One region of the Waltera sp. genome, then DNA from elsewhere that is predicted to be linked to it. Evidence: riboswitches for the same ligand, from Rfam matches in the RefSeq annotation. Region 1 holds a riboswitch; the other holds the start of a gene.
What was found. Region 1 has a riboswitch for FMN ahead of ACLTOH_RS13920 (ECF transporter S component). Riboswitches for the same ligand answer to the same signal wherever they lie in the genome.

Region 1 (8,153 bases):
ATTCCTATGATAATGCCCAGCATGGTCAGGATCGAACGTCCTTTATTACTGCGGATATTCATCAATGCAATTTTGATGTATTCCCATACTTGTGTCATGGATCCGCCTCCTACTGTTCCATGGGCACAGCCGTTACTGCCATGCCCTCCTCCAGGCTGATACCCGCGAGGCTGTTCACTATGATCTGGTCTTCCTCAGTAATACCCTCCAGGACCTCTGTGTATTCATCGGAGGAGATTCCGCAGGTAATTGCCCTCTTGACTACCATGCCGTTCTCGATCACATAGAGGAAATCTCCATTTTTATCCGCATTGATCGCTTCTACCGGGATCAACAATGTATCCTGTGCACTGTTGGTATGTACGGTCAGCTTAGCATCCAGTCCGAGGATGATCTTGTCATCCGGGTTGGTCAGATGTACTTCTACCCCTACCATGGGCGTATTGGATGCGTTCAGTGTTGCCATACGATTGATCTTACTGATCTCGCCTTCGTATTTATTGCCGGAGATGGTAATATCTACTTTCTGCCCGATGGCAAGTTTTGCCACATCGGACTTGGAAGCATCAAAGGAAACCTTCACATTCTGGCTGCTCTCCAGTGTGATCAGCTGTGCTCCTTCTGTTACGCTGGCTCCGGAGACACCGGTACACTCCGTTACAATACCGTCAAAGTCCGCAACAATTCCTTTTTTCGCCGCATCGTACTGTTCCTGTGCCTCCTGATAGGTCAGCTGTGCCAGATCCTTATCTGCCGCATAGGCTTGCGACTGATAGCCATTCAGGATCGTTCCCTCACTGCTGCCCTTCTGGCTCTGCATCTCGGCCTTGTAATTTTCACATTCCGTAATATGCTCCTGCACGGTAGCGATCTCATTCTGCATACTCACTACATAATCACTGGAATTAGCAATAGACTGCACGTAAGAATTTCTGGCCTGACTGCTGCTGATATCCTGTAATTCCTTATTGATTTCCTTGGCCCGTTCTGCTGTCACACCGTCCTGCAGTTCTTTGTTTAGGTCTGCCGCTTTTCTGCTCAGATCGTAGCTCTCCTCAGACAACTGTCTCTGGGTCTCCCTCTGGCTCGTACTCAGTTTATCCTGCAGTTCCTTGAGATATGCCTTGTAATCGGTAAGCTGCTGATCCAACACTGCTAGATTGGTATTGGCCTCATTCAGTTTTGCTGTACTTTTGCTGTTCTCTGTCATAGTACTGTTATAAGAAGCATTACTCTTATCCTGCTGTAAGGACGCCTCCTGCAGGCGCTGTTCCATCTGATCCATGTCGTAGGTCATCAGGACATCTCCTGCCTTGACGGCATCTCCGGCTGCCACATTGATCTCGCTTAATCTTCCGCTGACCGGAGCAAATAAAACGGTCTTTTCCTCACTGGCTACTTTTCCGCTGGTGCTGACATTTTCTTCGATGTCTCCGCGAAATGCATTAGTGGTGCTTACCATCACTCCAGCATTGCCGGAAAACGCACAGCTTACCATGCGTATCACGATCAGTACAATTATGATAGCCGCAATAATAACAGGTGCTTTTTTACGCTTTTTGCTTGGGTTCTTTGCCTTCTGTTCCTTTTTTGCTTCTTTTTGCTTTCTCTTTTCTGCTTTCTTCATTTCCTTGATTTTTTTAGCACTCAGTGCCTGTTCTGTTTTTTCCTGCTGTTCCATGATCCCTCACTTATGATCCTTTCTATATTCATTCATACTCTTATCTTTTCATAATTTGTTAGCCGTGACCGGTGGCATGGCATTGCATGTGAAAGATTTATTTTCCACTACGCTCCTGCTGTCTGCAGCTCCTCCACCGGAACGATCTGTCCGGAATCGGATTCCACTTTGCCGTCCTTGATCTTGATCACCCGTTTTGCCTGTGCCGCAATATCATTGTCATGGGTAATCAGGATGACTGTTCTTCCCTCATTATGTAAACCTTTCAGAATATCCATGATCTCTTTTGTGGAATTGGAGTCCAGATTGCCGGTAGGTTCATCCGCCAGGATCACCGGTGGTGCCTGAGCAATAGCTCGGGCAATGGCCACTCTCTGCTGTTGTCCTCCCGACATCTCCGAAGGCTTATGATCCATACGGTGTTCCAGTCCCACCTTTTTCAGTGCTTCTCTGGAAAGCTCCTGCCGTACACTTCTGGATACTCCCCGGTAGATCAGTGGCAGTTCTACATTTTCCACCGCAGTCAGATTGGGGATCAGATTGAATCCCTGGAAAATAAAGCCGATCTCCCGGTTGCGGATATCCGACAGTTCATCGTCTGTCAATGCGGATACATCCTGTCCATGGAGCCAATATTCTCCACTGGTGGGCACATCCAGGCATCCCAGCATATTCATCAGCGTGGACTTACCGCTTCCGGAATGTCCGATGATGGCCACAAATTCCTGTTCGTCGATGGTCAGGCTCACATGATCCAATGCCCGCACCTCATTTTCCCCAGGATTGTAAACCTTGCACACATCTTTGATCTCTACTAATGCACTCATTCCTCACATACTCCCATTTCATGATACATTTTCTGTGTATTCTTCATTGTGTCACTGTACTGTTTGCATAATACAATAATATCTATTGAGTGTCAACACATTTCTATAAGTATTTGCAACTATTCAGAGTCATGCAAAAGGAAAGCTCTGGAAGGGCGATTTTGCGCATGCGGTTCTGAATAGTTAGTACAGCTACTATAACAGGGAAATCCGAAAAAAATGTTGGGAAAATTCTAAAGATTTTCTATATTGACAATATGTTCACAAAGTGTTATATTCCATGCATAAGGTAAAGTTCTTCAGGGTTGGGTGCAATTCCCTACTGGCGGTAATAGGTCATCCTTAAGTCCGCGACCCGCAGATGCATTCTGCGGCTGATCCGGTGTGAATCCGGAACCAACAGTACAGTCTGGATGAAAGAAGACGTATCACTTATATTTTTTTGTGATACCCATGCCCCGGAAGCTTGTATTCCGGGGCTTTTTTTGAAGACTTTCCTTGATTTTCTCATAGGAAAGGAGTTCTGAAATGAACAAACTAATGCAAACTGTAACTGAAAATGTGGCCTATGTAGTCATCTTCCTAGCGGTCATCGTGGGGTGTTTCCTGGTGGCTGTGGTGCTGGAAAAGAGTGCCCAGAAGAAAAACGGAGTTTCTGAGCCGATCTTCAACACCAGAAAGCTTGCCATGATCGGTATGTTTTCCGCCATCGCCATGATCCTGCATGTGCTGGACTTCCCCATCTTTTTTGCCCCCGGCTTCTATAAAATGGACTTCAGTGAGCTGCCGATCTTAGTCGGTTCCTTTGCTTTCGGTCCCGTAGCAGGTGTCATGATGGAATTCGTGAAGATACTGCTGAAGCTGTGCATAAAAGGTACCTCTACCGCTTTCATCGGCGATCTGGCGAATTTCGTAGTGGGCTGCAGCCTGATCATCCCTGCCTCCGCTGTGTATTCCTTTAAGAAAACTAAGAAAAACGCCATCCTTGCCTGCATTGCCGGTACACTGGTCATGACGATATTCGGTACCGCATTCAATGCCGTATATCTGCTTCCCGCCTTCTCCAAGTTCTACGGAATGCCTCTGGATGCCATCCTGGCAATGGGTACCGAAGTCAATCCGCTGGCAAAGGAAGGCAGCATTGTAAGCTTCGTGGTGGCATGTGTGGCTCCCATGAATCTCATCAAGGGAACGCTGGTCTCTGTTGTGACACTGCTCATCTACAAGCCTTTAAGCCCTATTATCAAAACAGGTCATAAGGCATAATAAAGATCTATTTCACTTTTCGTATCGTTTGGTGTTATTGGTTATAAAATCATAAGAAGAAAGAGGAATAACATTTTGCTGTGTTATCCCTCTTTCTTCTTATGATAATACGATGTTGGGGTCAAAAGCCCCCGACTTTGATGCCTGCAGATTGTTCCGTGCTACGCATTCCCACTTCTCCGCTCCGCTTCGGTCCGTGCTAAACATGTGCCACTGGCACATAGCACCCTGCCCTCTATTCGCATATCGTGGGATTATCATCCCACTTTTATGCTCATATCGGGGCGGGTCATAACATTACTGCTTCTGGATCTTCATGGTCAGACCGATACGTTTCTTCGCCACATCCACAGTCAATACCTGCACATCCACAATATCTCCGACGCTGACAGCTTCCAGCGGATGCTTGATATAGCGGTCGGTGATCTGGGAGATGTGCACCAGTCCGTCCTGATGGACACCGATATCCACGAACACACCAAAGTCAATGACATTACGCACGGTTCCTTTCAGAATCATGCCGGGCTTTAAATCCTTCATATCCAGAACATCACTGCGCAGGATCGGCTTCGGCATATCGTCTCTGGGATCTCTGCCCGGCTTCTCCAGTTCCTTCAGGATATCTGTCAGCGTGATCTCGCCGATTCCCAGCTCTTCTGCCAGCAGTTTCTTATTCTTAATACGCTTTTCCAGTCCGGAAATATCTTTTGCATCATTTGATGCATTCTGTACTGCCGGTGCATTTTTCTTTGTAGAAGTTTCTGCAGAATTATCAAAGCTCACACCACCCATGGCCGCTGCCAGAGCCTTGCCCATAGCGGTATTGGTATTATGCACTCTTACGGTCTTACCTTTCTGCTCTTCCCGTTTCTTTGCTGTATTGGCTGCATTACTGCCGTTCTTCTGTCCGGAAGCCTGTGCCCCGCTCTTGCCGGAAGCTTTCTTAACTGCCGCCTGTTTCTGGGCTTCCTTAATGTCCTCCATTGTCAGTCCCAGCTTCGCCATCAGCTGCTCCGCTGCTTCGTAGGATTCAGGATGAACGCTGGTGGCATCCAGAGGATTCTTACCATCCGGGATCCGTAAGAAACCGGCACACTGCTCATATGCCTTAGGTCCCAGCTTCGGCACCTTTAACAACTGCTTTCTGCTTACAAAACGCCCGTTATTTTCTCGGTAATCTACAATATTCTTCGCAATAGTCTTGTTAATGCCGGAGACATATTCCAGAAGGGATGCGGACGCAGTATTCAGATCCACACCGACCTTGTTTACACTGTCCTCCACCACGCCGCTTAAGGCATCGCTTAATTTCTTTTGGTTCATGTCGTGCTGATACTGGCCGACACCGATGGACTTGGGATCGATCTTCACCAGCTCTGCCAGGGGATCCTGTAATCTTCTGGCGATGGATGCAGCACTTCGCTGTCCCACGTCAAAATTGGGAAACTCTTCTGTCGCCAGCTTACTTGCGGAGTATACGGAAGCACCTGCCTCGTTGACGATCACATACTGTACCGGACGATCCAGTTCCTTCAACAGTTCTACGATTACCTGCTCGGACTCTCTGGAGGCTGTACCGTTTCCTACGGAAATTAAATCCACATTATATTTTTTGATCAGTTTCTTCAGTTCAGCTTTGGACTCCTCCACCTTATTCTGCGGTGCGGTAGGATAGATTACCTTCGTATCCAACACTTTTCCGGTAGCATCCACTACCGCCAGCTTACATCCGGTACGGAATGCCGGATCCCAGCCTAAGACCACTTTGCCTGCGATAGGAGGCTGCAGCAACAGCTGCTCTAAATTTTTACCGAAGACATTGATCGCTCCATCCTCTGCCTTTTCTGTCAGATCGTTACGGATCTCTCTTTCAATAGCGGGTGCTATTAAACGATCGTAGCTGTCTTCCGCTGCGGCACAGATTACCGGTGTAGTATATTCATTTTCCTTCGTGATCAGCTTTTTCTCCAGATAACGCAGAATACGTTCCTCCGGTGCATTGACTTTAACAGTCAGTACTTTTTCTGCCTCTCCACGGTTCAATGCCAATACTCTGTGACCTGCGATCTTCTTCACAGGCTCTTCGAAATTGTAATACATCTCGTAGACACTCTGAGCCTTCTCATCCTTCGCCGTACCGGTCACAATGCCTTCCTCTACGGTGATATTGCGGATGTAAAGACGATGATCCGCATCGTCGGAGATCATCTCGGCAATAATATCCTGTGCTCCCTGCAATGCTTCCTCCGGGGTCTTTACTTCTTTTTCTTCGGAAACATACTTTGCTGCCTCGTTAAGCACCGGTTCTGTTGCCTCCTGGCGCAGAATATATTCTGCCAGAGGTTCCAGACCCTTCTCCTTTGCAATACTGGCACGGGTCTTTCTCTTGGGACGATAGGGGCGGTACAGATCCTCTACCACTACCAGCGTCTGGGCTGCCAGAATCTTCTCCTTTAACTCATCGGTAAGTTTTCCCTGTTCCTCGATGCTCTTCAGCACCTGCTCCTTTTTATCTTCCAGACTTCTCAGATAGGTCAGTCTCTCATCGAGATTACGCAGCTGCTCGTCGTTCAGAGATCCGGTGGCCTCCTTACGGTAACGGGAGATGAAAGGGATGGTATTTCCCTCATCGATCAGCTTCACCGCAGCTTCCACCTGCCATTTTTCTACCTGAAGTTCTTCTTTGATTTTCTGTATAATATCCATAGTTCCTCCTGATGGCCTGTTGCCATTTTGTTTTGCGCATGGGTATATTATACTGGAAATCGGAAGTTTTCTCAATCTTTTCATTCTTATTTCATTTGCTTATTACAGAAAAAGATGGTACAGTACTTAATATAAGCGCGGCAGACAAATTCACCATATGTCGCCCGGAAATGAGGCTTTCTATGGATTATAATCAGAATCAGAATAACGAAATGAATCAAAATATACCACAGATCGATCCAAAATACAGGGGTTTGTCGATCGCTTCTATGGTCTGCGGCATCTGTTCCCTGGTATTATGCTGCACGGGACTGCTGTCCATTCCCGCCGGTGCTCTGGGCATTCTCTTTGCATTGCTCACCCGGAAAAGAGGGCAACGCATGAACAATATGTGTGTTGCCGGGATCTGGCTGTCCTGTGTGGGACTGGCACTCGGTATCTTCATAACGGTCAGCAGCATTGTCACGGTATTCACAGATCCTTCTTATATGAATATGCTGGATCAGATGTACCAGCAGATGTACGGTGTCGATATGGAAGAATTCTGGCAATCTTACCTGTAAGACATGCCTATGTTTTCCGATGCATTCTGCAGTTACGAAATCAAAACCCGGAGCAGCCGGAATAACCAATAGAACGCAATAATAAAAAGAAAAGAGGATTTCTATGATACAATATGCATCCAGAGCCCAACTCAAAGAAAAAGCCAGAGATCAGATGGCAGGGCATTACGGCAATGCCATCCTGCTGTCCATCTGCCGGAGTCTGATCGTATTTTCCCTCACCTTTGCCGTCAGCATGACCTTCACTATGATCCTTACCGTACGGACACTTATGGGGGGAAGCGCAGAGACATCTCTGGCGGAATATCTGCTTTTGACAGCCTGTACGACTTTATTGTCGATTTTCACCGGAGTATTTCAGACCGGCATCACATTATTTTATCTGAATACTGCCTGCAGCAGACCTGCTGTAACTGCCAATCTGTTCTACGGCTTCAAATACTTATTCAAAAAATCGCTCGGGATCTCCGCAGTACTGATCCTGCTGAATACGGCATGTACACTTCCGCTTGATATCTGCTATTTTCTCCTGCGGTCAGGGAAGGGCTTTGACGCCATAACCATGGCAATCCTGTGCATTGTGCTTATGGTCATCGGTATGTGTATCTATATTCCGTTATCCCTTGGTTTATCCCAGGCTTACTATTTACTGTTGGATTTTCCCCAGTATAGCGCTATGGAGCTGATGAAATTAAGCTTCCGTATTATGAAAGGACATAAATGGGAGCTGTTCTGCTTACAAATGAGTTTCCTGCCGCTGGGATTTCTGTGTTTGCTGAGCTTCGGTATCGGAACTCTGTGGCTGGTGCCATATATGAACATGACCCAGACCTTATATTTTCTGGATCTGATGCAGAACGAGCACAGGCATTAATTGCCTGTGCTCTCAGACTGTAGACAAAACGCTTTTGGTCAGCACTCCAGAAGCGTTTTTCTTGTTTTCGGTTCAAAAAGTGTGTACTTGATCAATAATAAACACTTTTGGGCTCCCCTTTTTCCCTTCCTGGCTATCATCTTTGCCAGTTTTTTCAGATTCATGCAGGCAAACGTAAGCCCGACTTTCATTTCCATCCGGGCTTTTCCTATCATCTGTGTATAGCGGAATCCGTG
Region 2 (8,153 bases), on a different contig from region 1:
GTTATCGGTCTGGCTGCCGTTATTATCGGAGATGTACTGTTTGGAAAACTGTGTGCAGGAAAGAAACTGGCATTTGCATATACGCTGTTTTCCGTGATCGTTGGAGCGATCATTTACTACCTTGTGCTGAGCATCATTTTGTGGCTGAAATTCCCATCGGATGATCTGAAACTGTTCTCAGCAATCGTGGTAGCAATTTTCCTTGCGATTCCATATCTGAAGAATAAGAAAAAAGCAACAAGGGGGCTGTAACCGATGAGTGAGATGTTAAAAATTGAAAATATCCGGAAAGTATTCAATCCGGGTACGATAAATGAAAAAGTGGCTCTGGACGGTGTCAACCTGACACTTGAGGAAGGCGAATTTGTCACAGTGATCGGTGGAAACGGTGCAGGAAAATCGACAACACTGAATGCCGTAGCCGGTGTATGGCCGGTAGATTCCGGAAAAATCTATATCGGCGGCGAGGATGTGACAAAGTTATCCGAGCATCGCAGGGCACAATATCTGGGACGTGTGTTCCAGGACCCGATGACCGGTACGGCTACCACAATGTCCATTGAGGAAAATATGGCAATTGCAGCAAGACGTGGAAAATCCAGGGGATTGCGATGGGGAATTACCAAAGCGGAACGCGAGAAATACCGCCAAATGCTTTCCACCCTGCATCTTGGACTGGAAGATCGCCTGACATCAAAAGTCGGTCTGTTATCCGGTGGACAGCGTCAGGCAATCACGCTTCTGATGGCTTCCATCCAGAAACCGAAGCTTCTGCTTCTCGATGAGCATACGGCTGCGCTGGATCCAAAGACTGCCGCAAAGGTACTTGAGATTTCGGATCAGATCATTTCAGAGAATCATCTGACGGCCATGATGGTAACACACAATATGAAGGATGCGATTGCCCATGGAAACCGTCTGATTATGATGCATGAAGGAAAAGTTATTTTAAATATCGCAGGTGAAGACAAAAAGAAACTTACGGTCGGAGATCTGCTGCATCAGTTTGAAAAAGTAAGCGGTGAGGAATTTGCAAGTGATAAAGCACTGCTTTCGTAGAAAATAACAGAATTGTTTATGCATGATAAGGGTCAAAACTGTTTTTGACCCTTAAATCATGTAGAAGGGAGATAGATATGCCTGTATTTGATTTCAGCAATACAACGGAAGAAAAGAAAGCCTGTGAGTGTACCTATACAACATTTCAGTCGAATGAAAACACTGCAAGTGCAAAATATCCGATTCTGGTTTTAGATAATACGGCAAAGCAGTGGAAATATCATTCCTGCGGAGTGTTCACGAACCAGACAAAGCGCACAGCATTTGAGTTTACCCAGGAAGACGGAACTGTATGTGCGGATATTTTGCGGGTGGATGCCCGTTTTGTCAATCTGCTTCGCTGGCTGGGGGAAAACCACATTAATGTCCGGCTGTCTGGAGAGAACACACCGGATGGATATGCTGTGTATAAGATCCGTGAAATTGCATTTGGCGGTGGAAAAAAGCTTTCCGCGGAAGATGGCTTTTTACAGTTTATGATGGAGCGTCTGTTTGCCAGCAGTGCACCGAGTGAGGAAGCGGTGGATGAGGAGCAGGAGGAAGACGGCGATGATATGAAGCTCACCAGTATTCAGAGCATCACCGATTTTATGACCTGCGCAGGACGGACCATGCCGGATAACATCCGGTTGTGGGCACGCCGGAATTTAGCAGTGGCACGTTCCAATGAAGTGTCTCCGGAAGAGCGGCGTCATGCACAGCGTGCACTTTCCATCATGATGAATATCCAGTGGAAAAACAATTATTTTGAGGCCATTGATCCCAAGGAAGCCCGTCGGATTTTAGATGAGGAACTGTATGGCATGGAGCGTGTAAAGCAGAGAATCATTGAGACGATCATTCAGATCAACCGCACACATACGCTTCCGGCATACGGACTGCTTCTGGTGGGACCGGCAGGAACCGGAAAATCGCAGATTGCCTATGCAGTTGCCCGTATTTTAAAACTTCCGTGGACAACTCTTGATATGAGTTCCATCAATGATCCGGAGCAGCTGACCGGAAGTTCGAGAATTTATGCTAACGCAAAGCCGGGGATCATCATGGATGCATTTGCCATGGCAGGAGAGTCAAGCCTGGTATTTATTATCAATGAGCTGGATAAGGCAGCTTCTGGAAAAGGAAACGGAAATCCGGCAGATGTCTTACTGACACTTCTGGATAATCTGGGATTTACAGATAACTATATCGAGTGTATGATCCCGACATCTGGTGTTTATCCGATTGCAACAGCAAACGATAAGGAGCAGATCAGCGCACCGATTCTGTCCCGTTTTGCGGTAATTGATATCCCGGATTATACGTTTGAGGAAAAGAAGATTATCTTCTCAAAATTTGCACTGCCTAAGGTATTAAAGCGCATGAGCTTAAAGGAAGAGGAATGTATCATCACAGATGAGGCATTAAATACAATCGTGGATCTGTATTCGGGTACCAGTGGAATCCGTGATTTGGAGCAGGCGGCAGAACATATTGCTGCAAATGCGCTGTATCAGATTGAGGTGGATCATCTGAAATCTGTTACCTTTGATGCTGAGATGGTGAGAAAACTCCTCATTTAAATGGCTGGTTAAAAAATATTTGTGTTGTAAAAAGCCATACAAGGTGGAACACTATCGGAAATAGGAGGTGCATACTATGGCAACAAAAACTGCAAATGTAACAGCACGAGTACCATTTTCACTTGATATTCCGGATAAACTTGCTACGAGAGATTCTATAACACAAGCTGAATTTGATACTATGATGCAGACCGGACTTGCACAGGCAAAAAGAATTGATGCTGTATCTGTTGATGAGGCTTTTAATCAATTAAAGGCGGAGATATAGTGCATTATATTTCAAAGGATCTGATGGCACCGGATGCAGCGGATAATCTGCTTGATAAGATGAAAGTAGAGATTAGAACAAGAAAATTGGAGGTAGCATTATGGCAAAAGATGAGCTGTTTTCTGGCGAATCAAAGAATATTGAATACAAGGTAGTTGTACCGGATAAAAGCGAAAAATATATGAAAACAGTTGTGGCTTTTGCCAATACACAGGGTGGCAGACTGGTCATAGGTATTGATGATAAAACACATCAGGTAGTTGGTGTTGACAATGATAGTTTGTTTCAAGCTATGGACGCTTTGACAAATGCTATATCAGATTCTTGTGAACCGCAGATCATACCGGACATTGGGCCGCAGACGGTTGATGGCAAGACAGTCATTGTTATCACGGTGGAAGCAGGAAAAAACCGACCATATTATATTAAAGCCCAAGGTAAGGCGAAAGGCACCTATATTCGTGTGGCTGGTACTTCCAGACATGCGCATCAGGAAAAGATAAGTGAGCTGGAGATGGAAGGCGCCCGTATTTCTTGGGATGAGCTTACTTGTGTAGGATATGAAGTGACGGAAGAAGCAACGCAGTCTTTATGCAAGGATATTGAAGATTTCCGAAAGAAGGCAGGACTTTCGGGGCATGATGTAAGAAAAGAGCAGTTGTTTAATTGGAAAATTTTGAAGAAAAGCGAAGGCAATGTGCTTGCATCAAATGCGTATGTGCTGCTAACATCAGATTATTTTCCGTTTGCAAAGACGCAGTGCGCCGTATTCAAGGGAACGGATAGAACGGTTTTTCTTGATAAACGGGAATATACTGGACCGATATACAAGCAGATAGAGAGTGCGGTTGATTTTGTTTTGAGAAATATCAGACTTGGAGTGACAATAGATGGCTTAGTGCGTCGGGAAAGCTATGAACTCCCAGTAGAAGCAATTCGTGAAATGATAATCAACGCACATTGTCACAGAAACCTGTTAGATGAATCCTGCATACAGGTGGCAATTTATGATGATCGCTTAGAAGTGACATCTCCAGGTGGACTATACAATGGACTAACCTACGAGGAAGTGATGAAAGGTCATTCCAAGATTAGAAACAAGCTGATTGCAAATATATTTGGTCAGATGGGACTGGTAGAAGCGTGGGGAAGTGGCATCAGAAGAATTATAAGTGTTGCTGGAGAATATGGACTGCCTGTTCCGACTGTGGAAGTATTTGATGATATGTTTCGGGTGAATTTATATAGGAATGTGCAGCATAATGCAAATGGTGGAGAAAATAGTGGAGTAAATGGTGGAGTAAATGGTGGAGTAAATGGTGGAGTAAATGGTGGAAATGATTTCGGAGATAAAGTCCGTATCAGAGAAAAAGCACAGAAATTGACGGAGACTCAGGAGAAAATACTAGATTGTATAGCAGAAGATAAATATATTTCGGTCAAAAAAATAGCAGACAGAATAGATATATCTAGGCGGACTGTTGAAAATAATATTAAAAAAATGAAAGAATCAGATATTGTGGTTCGTCATGGTTCACCGAAAAATGGGTATTGGGAGATTATAGAATAAACTGTAATTCTGAAAAAGTATATCAGCAAAAGTGTAAAGGAGTGAATGTATGTCAGAGTGGTTTTCCCTGAGCTTGTGAATAAAAATATACCAAAGCAGATTAACACTATTGTAAACAGAGACAGTAATCCGGAGGAACCTAGAGTGCTTGCACTTGAAGATTTAGTATCTGTTGCTACTTCTTCGCAAATTCAGTCCATTGACAAACCTCGGTAAAATAGCATAAGATAAAATGGACAGGGAGAGAAAAAGTGAAGCGGTAACGCGTAATTTATAGAATCAGAGGAGATGGAACATATGGCAAGACATAAGCTTGAGAATGAACTCATTGCAATCGAAGTGGAGGAACATGGGGCAGAATTAAAATCTCTGGTCCGTAAAAATACCGGAAAAGAATATATGTGGAAAGCTGATCCAAAATTCTGGGGACGCACCTCACCGGTACTGTTTCCGTTTGTTGGAGCGGTAAAAGACAAACAGTTTCGTACCAAAGGACAGACTTACACCATGGGACAGCACGGATTTGCCCGCGATATGGATTTTACGCTGGATTCTCAGACGGAGGATACGCTCTGGTTTGTATTAAAATCCAATGAGGAAACCATGGCAAAATATCCTTATGCGTTTACCCTTCGTATTGGATATCACATCGAGGAAAATAAGCTGGAAGTGCTCTGGCAGGTGGAAAATCCTTCGGAGGAAGAACTTCCGTTTTCGATTGGCGGGCATCCGGCATTCAATCGTCCGAAAAATTGTAAAATCCGCTTTGATGTAGCTGGTCCGCTTACAAGTACAACGATTGTGGATGGTCTGGTCGGAAACGGTACTGTGGATTATGAATTGAAAAATAGTTATCTGACAGTTACCGATCATCTGTTTGATGATGATGCCCTTGTGATTGAAAATCAGAATGTGCATGAAGTCTCTCTTTGTGACATGGAAGGAAATCCCTATCTGACCGTTACGATGGATGCTCCATTGTTTGGAGTCTGGTCACTGGCGGGAGCAGATGTACCGTTTATATGTGTAGAGCCATGGTATGGACGCTGTGACAGTGCTGATTTTACCGGAGATTTAAAAGATCGGGAGTGGGGAAATCTGATTGCACCGGGCGGTATCTGGAAAGCCCATTATACGGTGGAGGCAGTATAGAAAGCCAGAAAAATTCTCTTGACAGAAAAGGAAAGAAAGATTATAGTCTTATACATAGACAATTTTATAAAGATCTTCAGGGCAGGGTGCAATTCCCTACCGGTGGTATAGCCCACGAGCCGCAAGGCATGATTCGGTGAAACTCCGAAGCCGACAGTACAGTCTGGATGAAAGAAGATACCAAGCGCAGAGCCCGCACGGTTCTGCGCTTGTGGAGGCTGCTCTGGGATGCGTTTGCATTCTGGAGCTTTCTTTTTTGCACAAGGGTCCCTTGTGTCTTTTCGGCTTGCCCTGAACGGTTTTGTTCAGGGCTTTTTCTTTTGGAGGCGACACGATGAACGACAAAGAGTATATGCGTCTGGCTTTGCAGCTTGCAAAAAAAGGTTGCGGATGGACATCTCCCAACCCGATGGTGGGTGCCGTGGTCGTAAAAGAGGGCAGGACCATCGGACAGGGCTGGCACCAGAGATACGGTCAGGCTCATGCGGAGCGCAATGCGCTGGCATCCTGCACCGAAGATCCGCAGGGAGCGACCCTGTATGTGACATTGGAGCCGTGCTGCCATTACGGAAAGCAGCCGCCCTGCGTGGATGCGATTCTGGACGCGGGCATTCACCGGGTGGTCGTGGGTTCTGCTGACCCGAATCCGCTGGTGGCTGGAAAAGGAATTGCAATCCTGCGCGCACACGGCATAGATGTGACCGAAAATGTTCTGCAAGAGGAATGCGATGCGCTGAACAAGGTGTTCTTCCACTATATCACCACAAAACGCCCCTTCGTTTCCATGAAATACGCCATGACGATGGACGGAAAAATCGCCACATACACAGGCGCTTCCAAATGGATCACCGGGGAAATTGCCCGGAATCATGTTCAACGGCAGCGACACCGATTCCGCGGCATTATGGTGGGAGTCGGAACCATCCTAGCAGATGACCCACTGCTGACCTGCCGGATAGAGGGTGGCCGTGATCCCGTCCGGATCATCTGTGATACACATTTGCGGACACCGCTGCAATCCCAGATGGTCATGACCGCCAAACAGGTTCCGACCATTCTTGCGACCTGCTGCGGCGACCCGGAGAAGCAGGCGGCATATCAACAGGCCGGGTGCCGGGTCCTTTGTCTGGAAGCGCATTGCGGTCATGTGAATCTTCTGCAACTGATGGAACAGCTGGGGCAGGAGCAGATCGACAGCATTCTACTGGAAGGCGGCGGAACCTTGAACTGGTCTGCACTGGAAAGCGGCATCGTGCAGCAGGTACAGGCTTACATTGCCCCGAAGCTGTTCGGAGGAAGGGATGCCAAAGCACCCATTGAGGGTGCAGGTGTCCCGCTTCCGGATGCTGCATTCCGCCTGAAGAACAGCCGATTGGAACAGCTTGGCAAAGATTTCCTGATCGAAAGTGAGGTGGAGTACCCGTGTTTACCGGAATCGTGGAAGAAGTCGGAACAATAAAATCCATCAATCGGGGACAGCATTCCGCCGTACTGACTGTTCGTGCAAAAACGGTTCTGGAAGGAACCAGGATCGGCGACAGCATCGCCGTCAACGGCATCTGTCTGACCGTCAGGCAGCTCTTCCCGGATAGCTTTGCTGCGGATGTCATGCACGAGACCTTGAACCGCTCTGCACTTGCACAGCTCACCGTTGGAAGTGCTGTCAATCTGGAACGTGCCATGCCGGCCAACGGACGTTTTGGCGGACACATCGTAGCAGGCCATGTGGATGGCGTCGGACGCATTGCTAATATCCGAAAAGACGATACGGCTATCTGGTACATCATTCATGCAGATTCTGCGATCCTTCGCTATGTCGTTGAAAAAGGCTCTATCACAATAGACGGTATCAGCCTGACCGTGGCTGCGGTGGAACCTACGGGCTTTTCCGTGTCCACGATACCGCACACCGTCCGTCAGACGAACCTGAACCAACGGCACAAAGGGGATTTTGTCAATTTGGAAACCGATGTTGTTGGAAAATATATCGAGAGGCTGCTTCCATCAGAAACACCGAAGCAAAACACGCTCACAAAAGAAATGCTGCTGCGCTGCGGCTTTTAAGGAGAGTTTACGATGAACTTCAATACCATTCCCGAAGCTTTGCAAGACCTGAAGCAAGGAAAAATCATTCTGGTAACGGATGACCCCGACCGTGAAAACGAGGGGGACTTCATCTGTGCTGCCGAATTTGCCACCACCGAAAACGTCAACTTTATGGCGACCCACGGCAAAGGTCTGATCTGTATGCCGATGTCCGAGGCTTTCGTCCAGAAGCTGCAATTTCCGCAGATGGTGCAGCATAACACCGACAACCATGAAACGGCATTTACGGTGTCCATCGACCACGTTTCTACTTCTACGGGCATTTCTGCCGCAGAGCGTTCCATTACGGCGATGGCTTGTGTGGACGATCACGCAAAAGCAGAAGATTTCCGCAGACCGGGCCATATGTTCCCCCTTCTGGCAAAAAAGAACGGTGTGTTGGAGCGCAACGGTCACACGGAAGCAACCGTTGACCTGTGCCGTCTGGCAGGGCTGA

Region 2: linked by a shared signal. The riboswitch ahead of ribD (bifunctional diaminohydroxyphosphoribosylaminopyrimidine deaminase/5-amino-6-(5-phosphoribosylamino)uracil reductase RibD) and the one ahead of ACLTOH_RS13920 (ECF transporter S component) in region 1 are both predicted to bind FMN.

What each region holds. Positions count from the first base shown of each region.
Region 1 is NZ_JBKVQF010000031.1:9,657-17,809, reverse strand. Features, by position in the region: gene ACLTOH_RS13935 (ABC transporter permease) at 1-98, opposite strand, end outside; gene ACLTOH_RS13930 (efflux RND transporter periplasmic adaptor subunit) at 110-1,681, opposite strand; gene ACLTOH_RS13925 (ABC transporter ATP-binding protein) at 1,789-2,508, opposite strand; FMN riboswitch at 2,800-2,937, shown strand; gene ACLTOH_RS13920 (ECF transporter S component) at 3,037-3,774, shown strand; partial or broken gene ACLTOH_RS13915 (hypothetical protein) at 3,887-4,163, shown strand; gene ACLTOH_RS13910 (Tex family protein) at 4,072-6,480, opposite strand; gene ACLTOH_RS13905 (DUF4190 domain-containing protein) at 6,663-7,043, shown strand; gene ACLTOH_RS13900 (DUF975 family protein) at 7,147-7,917, shown strand; gene ACLTOH_RS13895 (IS1182 family transposase) at 7,956-8,153, opposite strand, start outside.
Region 2 is NZ_JBKVQF010000034.1:2,287-10,439, reverse strand. Features, by position in the region: gene ACLTOH_RS14345 (ABC transporter permease) at 1-252, shown strand, start outside; gene ACLTOH_RS14340 (ABC transporter ATP-binding protein) at 265-1,059, shown strand; gene ACLTOH_RS14335 (AAA family ATPase) at 1,137-2,621, shown strand; gene ACLTOH_RS14330 (hypothetical protein) at 2,698-2,889, shown strand; gene ACLTOH_RS14325 (RNA-binding domain-containing protein) at 2,990-4,459, shown strand; gene ACLTOH_RS14320 (aldose 1-epimerase family protein) at 4,757-5,611, shown strand; FMN riboswitch at 5,680-5,794, shown strand; gene ribD (bifunctional diaminohydroxyphosphoribosylaminopyrimidine deaminase/5-amino-6-(5-phosphoribosylamino)uracil reductase RibD) at 5,946-7,070, shown strand; gene ACLTOH_RS14310 (riboflavin synthase) at 7,034-7,675, shown strand; gene ACLTOH_RS14305 (bifunctional 3,4-dihydroxy-2-butanone-4-phosphate synthase/GTP cyclohydrolase II) at 7,688-8,153, shown strand, end outside.